3 regions of the Paenibacillus sp. FSL R5-0341 genome follow, and region 1 is predicted to be linked to each of the others. Evidence: predicted binding sites of a transcription regulator. Region 1 holds the regulator's gene; each other region holds the start of a gene.

What was found. Region 1 encodes Rex, which represses fermentation and respiration genes when NADH is low (regulators of the CRP and FNR family bind a similar motif). Its sites were predicted from a motif close to TTGTGAAATATTTCACAA; they were not measured.
Region 2: a site for Rex is predicted at 1,290-1,307, ahead of MKX75_RS16310 (L-lactate dehydrogenase). Genes of this name have one in related genera too.
Region 3: a site for Rex is predicted at 1,890-1,907, ahead of nadA (quinolinate synthase NadA). Genes of this name have one in related genera too.

Annotation. Positions count from the first base shown of each region.
Region 1 covers NZ_CP150241.1:4,042,884-4,048,577, reverse strand. Annotated here, with positions in the region: gene dinG (ATP-dependent DNA helicase DinG) at 1-1,537, shown strand, start outside; gene MKX75_RS18090 (redox-sensing transcriptional repressor Rex) at 1,756-2,409, shown strand; gene MKX75_RS18085 (amidohydrolase) at 2,396-3,703, shown strand; gene MKX75_RS18080 (DUF5590 domain-containing protein) at 3,743-4,273, shown strand; gene MKX75_RS18075 (hypothetical protein) at 4,575-5,102, shown strand; gene MKX75_RS18070 (AAA family ATPase) at 5,095-5,694, shown strand, end outside.
Region 2 covers NZ_CP150241.1:3,659,463-3,665,156, reverse strand. Annotated here, with positions in the region: gene MKX75_RS16310 (L-lactate dehydrogenase) at 288-1,217, opposite strand; gene MKX75_RS16305 (YCF48-related protein) at 1,553-2,830, shown strand; gene MKX75_RS16300 (hypothetical protein) at 2,972-3,181, shown strand; gene MKX75_RS16295 (class I SAM-dependent methyltransferase) at 3,360-4,163, shown strand; gene MKX75_RS16290 (serine hydrolase domain-containing protein) at 4,187-5,694, shown strand, end outside.
Region 3 covers NZ_CP150241.1:62,640-68,333, reverse strand. Annotated here, with positions in the region: gene nadB (L-aspartate oxidase) at 1-843, opposite strand, end outside; gene nadA (quinolinate synthase NadA) at 879-1,817, opposite strand; gene ftsH (ATP-dependent zinc metalloprotease FtsH) at 2,117-4,162, opposite strand; gene hpt (hypoxanthine phosphoribosyltransferase) at 4,263-4,802, opposite strand; gene tilS (tRNA lysidine(34) synthetase TilS) at 4,855-5,694, opposite strand, start outside.

The DNA of each region.
Region 1 (5,694 bases):
AATCACCAATCACTCCAAATTATTTACGGATGTCAAAGCAGCACATCAGCTGCTGCCAGCTTATGAGAGTCTTGTGATCGATGAGGCCCATCATCTGGAGGATGTAGCTGGTAAACATCTTGGAATGCATATGAAATATTTCACGTTGGTTCATACACTGACCCGTCTGTTTAAAGACAGTCGTAATGGTCAGCTGCCTATGCTTCGTTCGCAGTTATCCGGACATGAAAATTCGGTGCAATGGGGCTCCATGGTGGATCAGATGTTTCCGCTCGCTCTTGAGGTCAAAGAGTTATGGGATCGTATGAGCGATGCTCTGTTCGGGCTGTTGCCTGAACGAAGTGATGCTTCACCGGGAGAGACAGGTCAATTTTCCCTGCGTCTGAAGGCATCTCAGAAACCTGCGAAATGGCAAGAGTTGCAGGATCTGGAGAACCAGATCTATGTGACACTGGGTGATTTGGTTCGCAAAGGGGACAAATTGCTGCTTGAGGTGAAGGAAGATCAGGATGATTATCAATCGGATAGCCTGATCACGGACATCACAGGATTGCTGAAAGATCTGACTACGTTGAAGGAGAATCTACGGTTCTTCATGCGTATGGATGATGCCAAAACGGTGTACTGGATGGAAGCCAGCGGCCAGTTCCGCAGCAAATCGCTTCAGCTGTATGCTGTACCTGTAGATGTCAGTGCACAACTTAAGGATTTGTTTTTTGACAAAAAGAAAAGCGTTGTGCTTACATCGGCTACGCTCTCTGTCGATAAGTCATTCCAGTTCATGATTGAGCAGCTTGGCTTGCAGGAAGCCGCCGATAATAATCGGCTATTAACGTCGATGCTGCCATCACCTTTCAACTATCGTGATCAGGCACTTTTGGTGATTCCGCGTGATTTCCCGAGTGTGAAGGGCAGTGTGGGTGATGCGCACTTTGTTAATATGCTGGTGCAGTCCCTCGCAGAGACAGCAATTGCCACCCGTGGACGCATGATGGTTCTGTTTACTTCATACAAGATGTTGCGACAGGTCTATGATCCGCTCAAGGAGGCGTTGTCTGGTAACGACATCTCGTTGCTGGGGCAAGGCGTGGACAGTGGAAGCCGCTCCAAGCTGACTCGCAGGTTCCAGGATGCCAAAGCTACGGTACTTCTGGGCACAAGCAGCTTCTGGGAGGGTGTAGATATCCCGGGTGATGCGCTAACCTGTCTCGCTATTGTAAGATTGCCGTTCCAGCCACCGAATCATCCGCTGGTGGAAGCCAAGAGTGAGCTGCTCCAGGAGCAAAAGAAAAATCCTTTTATGAAACTGTCCGTGCCGCAAGCGGTCATTCGGTTCAAGCAGGGATTTGGCCGATTGGTGCGTACCGGGAAGGACAGAGGAATTGTGATTGTCTATGATACACGCGTAATTGAAGCGTACTATGGTAAATTCTTTTTATATTCATTACCTGGTCCAAAAATGGAGCACATGCTCACAGAGCAAATGGTTCCACGAATTACCGAATGGTTGGAAAAACCTGCTAAAGAACAAGAATAATGGTTGTTTTGTTCGTTATATCATTGCATGACGCTGCAGTTTGGCGTTAAACTTTATGAGATCTTTCCGTTTGCGAATAAAGCAGTTGCACGTAAGAACTTATAACCTAAATTACAAGGAGCATTCTGTATAAAAAGTCACTTCTATCTTTGAATTTATACAGAATGCTCATCTTTTCATCTATTATTTTATCGTGGGCTTGGTAAGGGGGAGCAAGAATGAAATCAGATAAAATTTCGGAAGCGGTGGTACGACGTCTGCCTGTATACTTGCGCTATTTGAGCGAGTTGCATCAGCGTGAGGTGGCTACGGTGTCTTCTCAAGAGCTTGGACAGAGGCTGGATCTGAATCCGGCCCAAATTCGTAAAGACCTGGCTTACTTCGGTGATTTTGGTCGAAAAGGGATCGGCTATGATGTTTCCTACTTGATTGAGAAAATTCGTCACATCCTCAAAATCGATCAGCAAATTAATGTAGCTCTGGTAGGTGCGGGTAACCTCGGACAGGCCTTGTCCAACTACAACGCATATCTGAAAGACAACATGAAGATTGTTGCTGTATTTGATGCATATGGACCTAAGATTGGTAGTCAAATCAACAGTTTGACGGTAAAACCAATGAATGAATTGACGGAAGCGGTTAAAACGGATAACATCCGCATCGGTATTATTACAGTTCCAGATACGGAAGCTCAAAATGTAGCCGATCAGCTTATTGAATCGGGAATTGAAGCGATCCTTAATTTTGCACCAACAATTCTAAAAACACCGCCGCATATCCGCATTCACCATGCTGACTTTACAACGGATCTGCTTAGTTTGGCCTATTACTTGGAGACTGGAAAGGACGACGAGGAAGATGACAACAAATAGATGGGTAATTCACAACGGCAAATTTGCGGTTAATGAAGGCGGCACAACATGGAACGTGGTCCACGGATACATGGTTGTTGAGAATGACAAGATTGTGCATATTGGTGAGACATTGCCGGATGAAGACAAAAATTGTACCAAAGTGGATGGAAAAGGACTGTTCTTCCTGCCGGGTCTGATCAATACGCATGGTCATGCAGCGATGTCGTTGCTCAGAGGGCACGGAGACGATCTTGCGTTGCAAGTATGGTTGCAGGAAAAAATGTGGCCGATGGAAGCGAAAATGACTTCAGAAGACGTATATTGGGGAACTTCGCTATCGGTGCTTGAAATGTTGAAAGGCGGAACTACAGCTTTCCTGGACATGTACGATCACATGGATCAAGTTGCCAAAGTTGTGGAGCAATCCGGCGTTAGAGCAGCACTGGCACGTGGTGTAATTGGGCTGTGCTCGGAAGAAGAGCAACTGCGGAAGCTGGAGGAGTCGGCAGCGTTTGCACGTGAGTGGAATGGACAGGCAGATGGTCGCATTACAACCGTAATCTCGCCACATGCACCATATACATGCCCTCCTGACTACATAGAGAAGCTTGTACAGGTCGCGAACGACCTAAACCTTCCTCTTCATACACATATGTCGGAAACGCTTCGTGAAGTCGAGCAGAACGTGGCTGATTATGGACTGCGTCCTGTAGCACATCTGGAGAAACTGGGCTTTTTCTCCCGTCCATCCCTGGTTGCACATGCGGTGCATCTGAATGACGAAGAGATTGAGATTCTGGCTCGACATGATGTGGCTGTATCCCATAACCCGGGAAGTAACCTGAAACTCGCTTCCGGTGTTGCGCGTGTACCTGCGTTGCTGAAAGCAGGAGTTACCGTGTCACTCGGAACTGACGGACCAGCAAGTAACAACAACCTGGATATGTTCGAGGAAATGAGACTGGCTGCATTGATCCACAAAGGTGTATCTGGTGACCCGACGGCAGTGCCAGCGGGTGAAGCATTACTACTCGGAACGTCATATGGTGCCAAATCTATCTTCTTAAACAATACGGGAGCGCTTCAGGTCGGCATGAAGGCTGATTTTATCGCTTTGGACATTGAACAGGCACACTTCTACCCACATACAGACCTGATGTCACATACCATCTACTCGGCTTCTGCCAAAGATGTAGAGCACGTATGGGTGGATGGCAAACAAGTGGTCAAACATGGCGAATGTCTGACACTGGATGAAGAGCGTATTTTGCGTGAGTCTCAATTGGCATTTGATGGTCTGCTTGCTCGTTAATTGCAAGGCAGAACATCATAGGGAAAGGAAGTTCGGCTTTTGAAGAAAAAAAAGAAGTGGATATGGATTTCGCTGCTTGCACTGGTTCTGATTCTGTTTGGACTTCAGCGTTATTACGTCTATGTCACGCAGGACCAACGCAAGGAAGAAGAGCTCGCTATACAGGCAGCACAGAAGCAACTGGGCATTACATCCTATGATGAATTGCGTAAATACATCTGGGGAGACAAAGAAGGCACTGACAACATCTACTGGACCCTGATCGGCAAAAATAAGGATAACCAGGATGTTATGGTCTGGGTTAAATTTGATGCAAACAATCAACCGGCTACGGGTGCAAACGCTGTACACAGTGAGCTGCTGCAGAATGGCATGTCCGAAGCGCAGATACGCAATCGCTTTAGTTCCGAAGTTCCTGCAGGTGAGATTAAGCGAATCATGCCCGGCGTTGTGAATGGAATATATGTGTGGCAAGTGTATTATAAAGACGGTACGCACAACCATTATCGGTTTTATCGTTTTAGCAATGGAGAACAGGTGGACTTGGTCTACACACTCCCGAACAGCTAGAACAAATAGAGTAGCTTCGCTAGAGAATTTAAAAAATGAAAGAACCGGCAGACGGATATCCGACTGAACCGGTTCTTTGTGTTGCCTGTAAACCTTTTTGATTTAAATAGTTAAAATTAATAATTTATTCATATTTTCGCCTTCGAAATTGTATATACGATGTGATATACTCAGATATGTACTCAAAGATACATTCAAAACAAATAGTCCTGTCGAAATTTTCGCAGGAGTCAATGTGCACATATTCGTATTATACAAATAAGCCAGTAGGTTAGGCTAAAATCTGGGAGGGGTAATTCATTTGAAGCTAAAAGTATTGCCTATTGCTTTAACTGCCGTCATTTCAGCCGTTGTGTTGTTTGGAGGTTGGTTTGTGTATCGTCAGGTGGCCGTGCAGAACCCGATTGAAAAGATGGTTACCCAGTACGATGGAGTTAATGACGTTCAATTAACTATTAACCGTAATGACGTACAATTGAAACTGGATCTGCAACCCGATGTTGATTTAGGCAGACTGGTACAATATATTCACAAAGAAGGACAGAACTTGATTGGAACACGTTCACTAAAGTTGGATGTTGTGGATCATTCCAGTGAAGCACTGGAGAGTTGGTGGGGGGATGCGATGTTTACCGTAGCTCAGGCCATGGAGAACAAGCAATACACCGAGATTACACCAACGTTGTCGAAGATGGCGACAAATGGAATAAAGGTAAATACAGCGATGGATGACAACAATGTCTATGTCAGTCTCAGAGACGGAGATGCCAGCAAATTTATTATTCTGCCGCGTGTGCCCGGTCAGATAGGAGTGTGGCCTAATGCCTAAGTGGACAAAAGAAGTTGCCATCGGATTTTTTCCCGTGTTGATTATTTTCCTTGCTTTTACTGGTGTTAATATTGTTCCGATTCTGATTGCAGCGGTGCTTGTCGGAGCGTTACTCTTCATGATGCAAATGCGCGGAGGGATTACCGTAGGTGCTGCACAAGAACGTAAACGCAAGAAAAAAGGACCTTCAAAACTTACATTTGAAGAAATTGGAGGACAGGATAGTGCCAAGCAGGAATTGCGTGAAGCACTTGACTTTCTCATCAAACATGAAGAAATCCGCAAGTTCGGGATTCGTCCTTTAAAAGGCATCTTGCTGACTGGCCCTCCAGGGACAGGGAAAACGTTGATGGCCAAGGCTGCTGCCCATTACACGGATTCTGTTTTCGTAGCAGCATCAGGTAGTGAGTTCGTGGAAATGTATGTTGGTGTGGGTGCCAGCAGAATTCGGGATTTGTTCAAGGACGCGAGAACCCGTGCCACCAAGGAAAATAAGGAAAACGCCATTATATTTATCGATGAGATCGATGTCATCGGGGGTAAACGTGAAGGCGGTCAACAGCGCGAGTATGATCAGACGTTGAATCAGCTC
Region 2 (5,694 bases), 380 kb from region 1:
ATAATCCGATATTTAATCCCATGAGGAGTCTGTCCAAGTGACAGACTTTTTGTATTTCATTAGGATGATGGGAATTTAAACATAATTAATATTATGTAAACTGAAATTTAGTATCTAATATCTTGAATAGTCATTCTTATAATTCAAATCAAATCAAACCAAACCAAAGAACCATGCGCTTCTCCTCTCTAGAAGAAACAAATGGTCCTTTGGGCTAGGACAGATATCTTGATTCATAACATTTAACGTGCTGAATCTTTCACGTCATGAATAATTGCGTAAATGGATTATTCCAAGCCGGCGATCTGTTCTTTTAATTTGTTAGCAGAAGCCTGGAACGCTACTTTTTCGGTTTCATTCAACGGAAGAGGCAGAATTTCGCGCACACCGTTGCGATCTACGACACAAGGAACGCCAAGATAAACATCCGATACACCATTGTAGTCTTCAAGGTACGTGGACACGTTCAGAACAGAGCCTTCGTTGCCGAGAATTGCAGCTACAATGCGGTCCAGAGCAAGGGCGATTGCATAGGAAGTCGCTCCTTTGGCATTAATAATCTCATACGCCGCATTTTTGGTACGGTCAAAGATATCCTGTTGTGTTTCTTCATCCAATTCCAGATCAGTTCCTGCAACGTTAGCAAGGCTCCATACCGGTACTTCGGAATCGCCATGCTCACCAATAATGTGGGCGTGAATACTACGCGGGTCGATCCCTTTGTTTTTACCAATCAGGTAACGGAAACGTGCGCTATCGAGCAATGTACCTGAACCGATAACACGGGAAGCAGGCCATCCACTTTGTTTCCATGAAGTATAGGACAAAATATCTACAGGATTGGTTGCAATCAGCAAAATACCATGAGAATTCACTTCTGTAATACGCTCAATAATATCTTTGAAAATGCTTGCATTTTTCTTCAGCAGATCAATCCGAGTTTCGCCCGGTTTCTGGGAGGCACCCGCTGTAATAATAATAATATCCGCATCCTTACAGTCGGAGTAATCGCCAGCCCATACTTTCACGCCACCCGTAAACGGAAGACCGTGGTTCATATCCAGCATTTCGCCGGTTGCCTTATCATGATTCACATCCACAAATACCAACTCGGACGAACGCTGTCTCAGCATTAGCGTGTATCCCGTTGTTGTTCCCACCGCACCCATGCCTACAATAACGACACGACTTGGTTTCAGAGCTGCGCTGTTTGTCATGTTCATATCCTCTCCTTTTGGGTTATACTCCCATCCATATTAAGGGATTACAGAATATAAAGCGAGTGTTGTCTATAAAATAGTTCACATTTCATGTCTTTTTACCAATTATTCCGTCGAAAAACAGTTTAGGATGAGATTAATGGTAATAAATATGCGACATATAGCCCAAAGCATCAGGTGGGAAAAGAGAGCGGGCCGGCCAAGAGTCGGCAATGAGCCTTTTACACAAGGTTTGTGGTAGAATAGGAGCAGTGGATTCTGATGAATCGTAAATAAAACGCCATAGGACAGGCATGCGCGCCTGTATATTGGATGAGAGAGGTGGAACCCACTTGCGTTCGCAATGGATTAAAATCGCGCAGACAGCATTGCTGTCTATAGGTATAGTAGCTTTACTGGCTGCATGCACCGACTCAGATCAACCTCCGGAAGCAGAACCTCCGCAACAGCAGGAGGATGCCGGGAATACAGGGCAGACATTAACCGTCGTTCCCCCTGTCAACAGTACAGAATCTGCGGATATGGCCAAGTATCAAATACAGACCCGTTTGACCGATTTTCAGTTGCTCAATGACAACGGAGGATTGGCATGGGGTGTGACGCGGAATGCACTGCGACTGTACTACACACAGGACCAGGGGAAGACCTGGACCAATATTTCACCTTCGGAAAATGTACAATTTCCGGCTAACCCTAAATATGGACAAAGCATTTATTTTGTAGATCGTACGCATGGTTGGATTGTTCGTGAAGGCATGGGTGGAACAGACACCATGGTACTTCGTACGAACAATGGAGGAGTAAGTTGGAGCCTGTCATCGCTGTCCAAGACGGATAAAGTGACCGCGATCTCCTTTGTATCTCCGGAAAAAGGTTGGATTCTTACCACGGTAGATACCGCTATTGGTAAACAGGACAAAAAACTTTACTTTACCAAGGATGGTGGGATCACTTGGGATCGGATGTCATCCAGTGATGAAGATGGCAATAAGGAAGCACAAGAGATATCCAACCGCGGATATACAACCGGGCTGACCTTCTCAGATCCGAAGCATGGTTTCCTGACCGCGATTGAGTTTGGTACACCGAAGCTGTATGTGACCTCAGACGGTGGAGTGAACTGGGATAAAGGACCTTCTTTTTTTGATCGAAACAAGTTCAATGGATGTGGTAATTTTAGTATCAGTTCACCACAATTTTTTGGACGTGAGGCGAAGTCAGCCTGGATGTCCATGTCATGTTCCCAAGGGGAGAGCACGACATTCAATGGATTCTTTACCGCCGATGGCGGAAAGAGCTGGAAGCTGTCCAATTTTACTTTAAACAAACAAACGGGTGCGAATCGCAATCTTTCACCTGTATTTTTGAATGCATCGGAAGGTTGGGCCATGCAAAAGGGCATAACCTTCCACACCAAGGATGCGGGTAAAACGTGGAATGCTCTTCCTGCAAGCAGTGTGCTTGAGAAAATTCTCGAAGACTATCCGGAGATTGTGAAAATTCAGATGGTTACCTCCAAGCTTGGCTGGATATTGGTTGAAAATACGGATGCCAAAAGATCGTTGTTATTGCAAACGGTAGATGGCGGTGTACATTGGAAAGTACTATAAGTACAATGTGATGTAAATTGATAGTGAAAGTAGAGGAGCCTGAGGGTTCCTTTTCTTTTTTTGTTTAGTTTGTGAAATAAATCACAAATAAAATCACTGGAAGGTGATATATTTAACTCAACAAGAGAAGGAGTGATGAAGATGAGAACCAACGGTCAAACTCAATTCACGCAGGCGGACGAATTAACCAGATATATGCTTCAATTATGCTACACATGTGACGATGCCAATCGTTGTACGACAGAGGAAGCGGTGAAGGCTTGCATGGCAGAACACGCACAGACAGACCAGCCCGAACCAGCCGAAGGTGGAGATGTAACTCGCGGGTATATGGACATGATGTACGCTTAGGCTAATCATTCACGGAGAACGCTCCTGCCGGAGGGTTCTTTTTGATTTGGAGAGAAATGTATGCGCTTTTAAATCTACTACGCAATTATTGCAGTATGGGTTATTATAGAAATAATTAGGGTAAATTACTCAAAATGTGGAATTAATTCAATTGACTCTTAGTTTGGAGGACGATGACATGGAGAAGAGTTCTACAGTTAGAACAAACATGATCGGCGGTAGGCAGGTTGATGCCATCTCGGTCGACATGGATAAAGGAAGTATTCATGAAACCAATGGCTTGTTTTGGAATACGAAAGGAAATGATATTTTAGGAGCGACAGCACTTCCGCTCTATGGAGCATTTGTCTCCGAAGAAAAGCACCAGCTTTTTGGAGAAATCTCGGAAAAAAAGATACTGGAAATAGGCTGTGGAAGCGGTCAATCCTTACGGTATTTGGGTGAACGTCAAGCGAGTGTACTATGGGGGACGGATCTATCAGAAAATCAAATTGAAAAGACACAACAGCTTTTGACGTCGTGTGGTCTTTCAGCGACCTTACTCTGTTCACCTATGGAAGAAGAATGTGGGATACCCAAGGATTATTTTGACATCGTTTATTCGATTTATGCGATCGGCTGGACAACGGATCTTGAAGAGACTTTTCTGCAGATTGCTTCCTATCTTAAAAAAGATGGCGTATTCATCTTTAGTTGGTCTCATCCTATCCACAAATGTGTTGCTGCAGAAGAGGATAGACTTGTTTTTGAAAAATGTTACTTTGATGAATCTTGGTACTCGGTAACTCTTGGCGAAAGTAAGCTCGCCTTATCGGATCGTAAACTATCAACCTATGTGAATGCGTTGGCAAAAGCAGGATTTGTCATTGAGCAATTCATTGAGGAATCTGATGATGACTTGATGCAACTGCAAAATGATGATTTTGCCAATAAAGCAAAGATGCTCCCTGTAACCTTTGTGATAAAAGCACGAAAACTATAGAAGAAAGATAAGGGGAGTAGCCAATGCAAATTAATCGAAGATATCATGCTCTTAATAAAATAATCGTTGGTATTCTGGTACTCGCATTAATCATTGTGACATGTTCAGTACCTGTGTACGCTGAGGTAGAAAATGTGGAGACTACGCCCTCCAGAATTGCCTTGTCTTCGCTAGAGGAAACGATAGATTCATATGTGGCTACGAATCAGAAGAACACCGCTGCCGTTTCGGTTGTAGCTATCAATAACGGTGAGACGATTGTGAATAAGGCCTATGGATACGCAGATCTTGAGCAACAGAGAAAGGCAGACACCTCTACTGTGTTTGAATGGGGTTCAACCTCTAAACTATTGGTCTGGACGAGTGTTATGCAACTTGTCGAGCAGGGGAAGCTTGATTTGCATACCGATATTCAGGAATATTTGCCGGAAGGATTCCTAAAGAAGCTTGAGTACGATGCTCCCATTACCCTAATGAACCTTATGCATCATAACGCAGGGTGGGAGGATAGATTGATCGATTTATGGTATTCATCCGAGAGTGATATTGTGGAATTAGGTGAGGCTTTACAAAAATTTGAGCCGAGGCAGATCGATAAACCTGGGAGTGTCGTTGCTTATTCAAACTATGGTACGGCTATGGCTGCTTACATCGTTGAATTGCAAAGCGGACAACCCTTTTACAAATATGTCAGTGAACATATATTTAAACCGCTGAACATGAAAGACACTTCGATTCACCCGTCACAGTATGATAATCTAAATGTCTTGAAAAGAAGAAATGAGATTCAGGGGTACACTACAAATTTGAAACTCATCCCTAAGAACAGAGCATACATAAGCTTGTACCCTGCGGCGGGTGCCATTGGCACAGCAGAGGATGCAGCTAAATTCCTTGCAGCCTTGATGCCTATGGATCGTAGCAATTTATTATTCACGAACAAGGACACGTTAGACGAGATGCTGTCAACAAGTCTATATTACGATGGAACTTCTACTCCTCGAATTGCGCATGGCTTCTTTGAAGTAGAGTACTGGGTGCCTGCATTGGAACACGCTGGAAGTACGGCGGGATTTTCAAGTAGATTTGTTTTTGACCCGAAGTCTAATTTTGGGTTCGTGGTCATGACGAACCAGTCAAATGAAATGGCTTATAACATTGGTCTTGTCCAGAAGGTGTTTGGAAGTAGTTTCAGCACGAACTCAGTTGAATCTGAGAGTGGAGGATATTATCTGCCTGCGCGAAGGGTCGTTTCCGGTTTTACTAAGGCATATTCAATGTTAAGTCTGCAGAAGTATACAACATTTGACCTTAGTAATTTTGCAAATGTTGTTGAGCGAAATGGCACTGTTGAGAAGGTCTCTATGTCTTATAATGACTTTTTGCCCGTATCCAAGTTAACGATAAATTGGATCAAAGCATCTTTTATTGCTCTTGCAGTAGCCATTCTACTCGGTTTGAGAGCTACAATTGGTTATTTTATTCGGTTATCCAAATACAAATTAAAAAACTGGGAAAGACCAGGTACAGG
Region 3 (5,694 bases), 2.6 Mb from region 1:
GTATCGATCCATGAAGCGTTCGCCCTTCACATTGCGTAAATATGCTCCTTCGCCGCGTACGGCTTCTGACACAAGAAACCGTGGCGCCCCCGGATAACAAAGAGATGTGGGGTGGAACTGGATAAATTCCATGTCACGAACGATAGCCCCAGCCCGGTAGGCCATGGCTACACCATCGGCAGTAGCTACATCCGGATTCGTCGTGTATCGGTACAGTTGTCCTGCCCCACCAGAGCAGAGAACGGTTGCCTGTGCCTTCACGAACACCTTCGATCCATCATCCTTCTGTATCAGAGCGCCGATGCATTCCCCTCGATCTCGATCCGTAATCAGATCAATAACAAAATGCTCATCCCATACTTCAATTCCGGGGTGTTCATTCACTTCGACCGCAAGTGCACGTACAATCTCATATCCCGTTGCATCCCCGTTGGCATGCAAAATACGGCGGTGGCTGTGCGCACCTTCCTGCGTCAACGCCAACTCGCCGTTCTCCAGGTCAAACAACGTACCCAGACGAATCAGTTCCTTCACTCCGTCAGGACCCTCATTCACCAATACTTCTACCGCCTCGGAGCGGCACAAGCCCGCTCCTGCTACAAGTGTGTCCTGCGAGTGGTAAGCAGGCGAATCATCTTCAGCAATAACCGCAGCGATGCCTCCCTGCGCATACCTGGTGTTACTTTCAAGTAATGACTTCTTCGTGATCATTAATACGCGTTGTTGCTCACTTGCCTTAATGGCGGTGAACAAACCAGCAATTCCTGAGCCTATAACCAGTACATCCGTCTCTACCATGGGTAGCGCAGACAGATCGAAATCAACTAAATATTGCGGTATCATGTTATTCACCTGTCTTGGAGCAAGAGTAGCGCATTCTACTTCACCAATAACATGCGCTCTAGTGATTCTCTGGCTTTGTCGGCAACGGCCGGTGGCACATAGATTTGCGGCTTCATCGTTTCCAGGCATTTCACCAGTTTCTTCAAGTTGTTCACCTTCATGTTGGGACATACGAGGAACTTGGTCGCAAAATGAAACTGTTTATCCGGACTATCCAGACGCAGCTGATATCCGGTACCATCTTCGGTACCTACGATAAATTCTTTCGCTGATGAATTTTTACAATACTCCAGAATGGCTGTTGTACTGCCTACAAAATCACCCATCTCTACAACTTCAGGGCGACACTCTGGATGGACAACAAACTCAGCATTCGGATGCTTGGCTCTCATCTCCACCACATCTTTGACTGTGAGCATATCGTGCGTGTTGCAGTAACCTTCCCAGATAATCATTTTTTTGTCTGTATGCTGCTGCACATAATGTCCCAGATTTTTATCCGGTACCCAGATAATTTCGTCAGAATCCACCGATTGAATAACTCGGACCGCATTCGCCGATGTACAACAGATGTCGGTCTCTGCTTTGATCTCAGCCGAGGAATTGATATACGTAACCACCTTGGCATTAGGGTGTTGTGCTTTCAATTTGCGTAGTCCATCCACATTTACCATATCTGCCATCGGGCAACCCGCACGCTCATCCGGGATAATAACGGTTTTGTTGGGCGCCAGAATTTTAGCGCTTTCACCCATAAAGTGAACACCACAGAATACGATCACATCCGCATCTGTTTGTGCTGCCTTCTGGGCTAATAGAAACGAATCTCCACGGAAGTCAGCAACCTCCTGTACCTCGTCACGTTGGTAATAATGGGCAAGAATAATGGCATTACGTTCCTTCTTCAACTCCATAAGCCGCTCACGCAGCTCGCGGTTCATCTCAGCCTTGCGCTCTAAAGCCAGAGCTTCCACCTGTGATCCTCTCCTTTATCGGGACAGCGTCATGCGCTGTTTCGTAGGGCTATCCTAAGTCGTTATCTTCGCTTGAGAAACGAATCACAAGCGGTTTAACAACTAATTTACACAACGTTCACGACTCTGTCAATAAATGAAAAAGGCCCAGAACTGCACCGTAACCACCCGTTTACTAACTGGTTCGCCATCTAACTCCCATTTATCTTTATCTATCCGTTTTTAAAATAATGGACAAAAAAAGAGAGCCCGCGGGCTCTCTTGATTTCACCTGCTGTCCTAGCCAGATGTAATATTCATTAAGACGTTGGCTTCGTTCCGCCATCATCCGGGTTATTGTTATTACCCTTTTCCAGATTCGGAGCTTCGTTCGGAATATCTCCGGCTGGTGGCTCAGGCGTTTCATCTTTACCTTGAATGCGAACACGAACATCACCGATGTTGTCGATGATTGGCTCTCCGCCTTCAGTTGGCGTACCTTCACCATCATTGTCATTCTCTGCTTTTGGCGTCAAAGAACCTGTTTCGATCAATTGCTTGATCTGATCCATTTCCAAAGTCTCTACCTCAAGCAAAGTTTGAGCGATCAGATGCATCTCTTTTGAATGTTTAACAAGCAAGTCCTTACATTTCTCATAACATTCATTGATAAAGCGTTGCATTTCCTGATCAATCTCGTAAGCAATGGAATCTGAGTAATTCTGTTCATGACCGATATCCCGACCAAGGAATACCTGTCCTTGTGAACTTCCGAATTGCATAGGTCCCAATTTCTCACTCATACCGTATTCCATAACCATGCTGCGAACAATCCCTGTCGCTTGCTGGAAGTCACTGTATGCACCAGTACCAATTTCTCCGATGAACAATTCTTCAGCTACACGACCTCCGAGGAGTCCGGTTACTTTATCCAACAATTCTTGCTTGGTAACCAGCATACGGTCTTCTTTTGGCAACATGATTACATATCCACCCGCACGTCCGCGCGGAATAATGGTCACTTTATGTACCATATCAGCATGTTCGAGGAAATATCCTACAATGGTATGACCTGCTTCGTGATAAGCAACGATGCGTTTCTCGCGATCACTGATGACACGGCTTTTCTTCTCCGTACCGACGATGACACGGTCAATCGCTTCGTCAACTTCTTTCATGGAAATATCTTTACGGTTACGACGTGCTGCAAGCAATGCCGCTTCGTTCAAGAGGTTTTCCAAATCTGCACCAGAGAAACCTGTTGTACGCTTCGCGATAATATCCATCTTCACATCTTTGGTCAGTGGTTTATTACGGGAATGTACTTTCAGGACAGCTTCACGACCTCTTACATCAGGGCGGTCAACCGTAATTTGACGGTCAAAACGTCCTGGACGCAGCAAGGCAGGGTCCAAAATATCTGCACGGTTCGTTGCGGCTACGATGATAATACCTTCGTTAGCTCCGAAACCGTCCATTTCAACGAGCAACTGGTTGAGTGTTTGCTCACGCTCATCGTGACCACCACCAAGACCAGCACCACGCTGACGACCTACAGCATCAATCTCATCGATAAAGATGATACATGGCGCATTTTTCTTCGCATTTTCAAACAAATCACGTACACGTGATGCACCGACACCGACAAACATTTCAACGAAGTCGGAACCTGAAATACTGAAGAATGGTACACCTGCTTCACCGGCAACGGCACGAGCGAGCAACGTTTTACCAGTACCTGGAGGACCTACGAGCAATACGCCCTTAGGAATCCGTGCACCTACTGCCGCAAATTTACGAGGATCCTTAAGGAAGTCTACAACCTCAACAAGTTCCTGTTTCTCTTCGTCAGCACCCGCAACATCTTCAAACGTAACCCGCTTCTTCTCTTCGTTATAGAGACGAGCACGGCTTTTACCAAAGTTCATTACTTTACCGCCGCCGCCTTGAGCCTGATTGAACAGGAAGAAGAACAGCAGGAACATAATGATCAAAGGGATAAAGGAAGTCAGCAACGTCAACCAGATGCTGTCACCTTTCATTGGCTCCTGATGATATTGGAAATTGTTAGTTTCACTTGCAGCTACAAGTTCACTAATTGCCTCATCCGTAGGAGGAATATACGTTGAGAAATTTTCTGATTTGGCGCCATCAGGTGCCTTCTTGTATTGACCGGTCACGAGGTACGTTTGACCGTTGAATTGAACCGTCAATTCAGAGACATTGTTGGCTTTGATCGCTGTGCGCAACTGATCATATCTAGGATTATCGGTGGCTTCGCCGCCATTGCTGACGAACTGGACTATCCCCACCACAACTAAAAAAAGAATCAAATAAAAACCAGAATTCCGGATGAACCGATTCATCCCCTACCTCCTCTCGAGACACTTTAATTATTTTAACATAGCCCGACATGGCTTCTCAACAGAAGCCAAGAACAGCTCAAGGCTTGGGTCGGGCAGGATATTAGCTACTGTAGACTTCCGGCTTCAAAATCCCGATATAGGGCAGGTTCCGGTACTTCTCGGCAAAATCCAAACCGTAACCAACGATGAACGCGTCAGGAATGTCAAAGCCTGTGTAATGAGCTTCCAACTCCACTTTACGGCCTGAAGGCTTGTCGAACAGCGTAACCACACGCACCGATTCGGCACCGCGGTTCTCTAGCAGTTCAATCAGGTAGCTGAGTGTAAGTCCGCTGTCGATAATATCTTCGACAATCAGGACTTCCCGTCCTTCAACGGATACATCCAGATCCTTAATGATTTTGACAACACCTGATGACTTGGTGGAAGCGCCATAACTGGATACCGCCATAAAATCCATTTCAACAGGTACCGTTATGTTTTTAACCAAATCAGCCATAAATATAAACGCACCCTTGAGCACACAAATGACCAAAGGATTGCGATTTGCATATTCGGCACTTAGTGTTGCGCCTAATTCCTTGACTTTACTCTGAATTTCTTCTTCACTGATCAATACTTCCTGAATGTCGTTCTGCAACTGTGCGAACCCCCTAAGTTATACTATGAAAGCCTTACCTGAACCATAACCACTACCCCTGAATCGCTGAATCGCCTACAGTCATGTACAGGATTGCGGAAGTGCTATCCCTGACAGGAGCCACATTGGACCGTCGAACACCCGGTAGCCAGATGATATGACCTGCTCCATCACATACCACAGGAATACGTGGACGGACAGATGGGGGGATTTTCTCATCGATGAAAATATTTTTCACCTTTTTGCTTCCGTTTAATCCCATCACTTTCATGGTATCTCCAGGTAACCGTGAACGCACAACCAGCGGCATAAGCAGTTGATCCGCATCAAACGCGGCTTGATCCGCCGATTCTGGTACATGATAGTCCTCGGGACTCACCGACATCAACCGAATATACCGGTTAATTTGGGTGAGTGAAAGCTCATAAGTTCCACTCCATTGCGCAAGACGATACTCGTAAGATTGATCCTGTACGTCTGTCCGTATGCCAAAAGAAATCAGATTATACTCCCGAGTGCAGGCGAGTGTCTGTCCTATATCCAGGCTCCAGGTCGTCACATGGGTCTCCATGACCTTGCGCCGAATGGTTTCTATACGGGTAAAGTCGACAAAATCACTGTCCAAAGGCAGATAATTCAATATTAGTTTAATCAACCTTCGTTGTAAAGCGACATGTAACTTCAAGAAGGAAGGCACCTCAAAGGTTTGCCTTCCGCCGTTCACCTGCACTAGACACCTGTATGTGTCATATGCACTCTGCTCCATGAAATCGTCTTCATCACCCACAATTTCGGCAAGCCGATTCAATGACGGCGTGAGTTGTCCATTATACTGCCCCAAAAAAGGAAGCACATCCAAGCGAATGGCATTACGCCGATATTTACGCAAGGC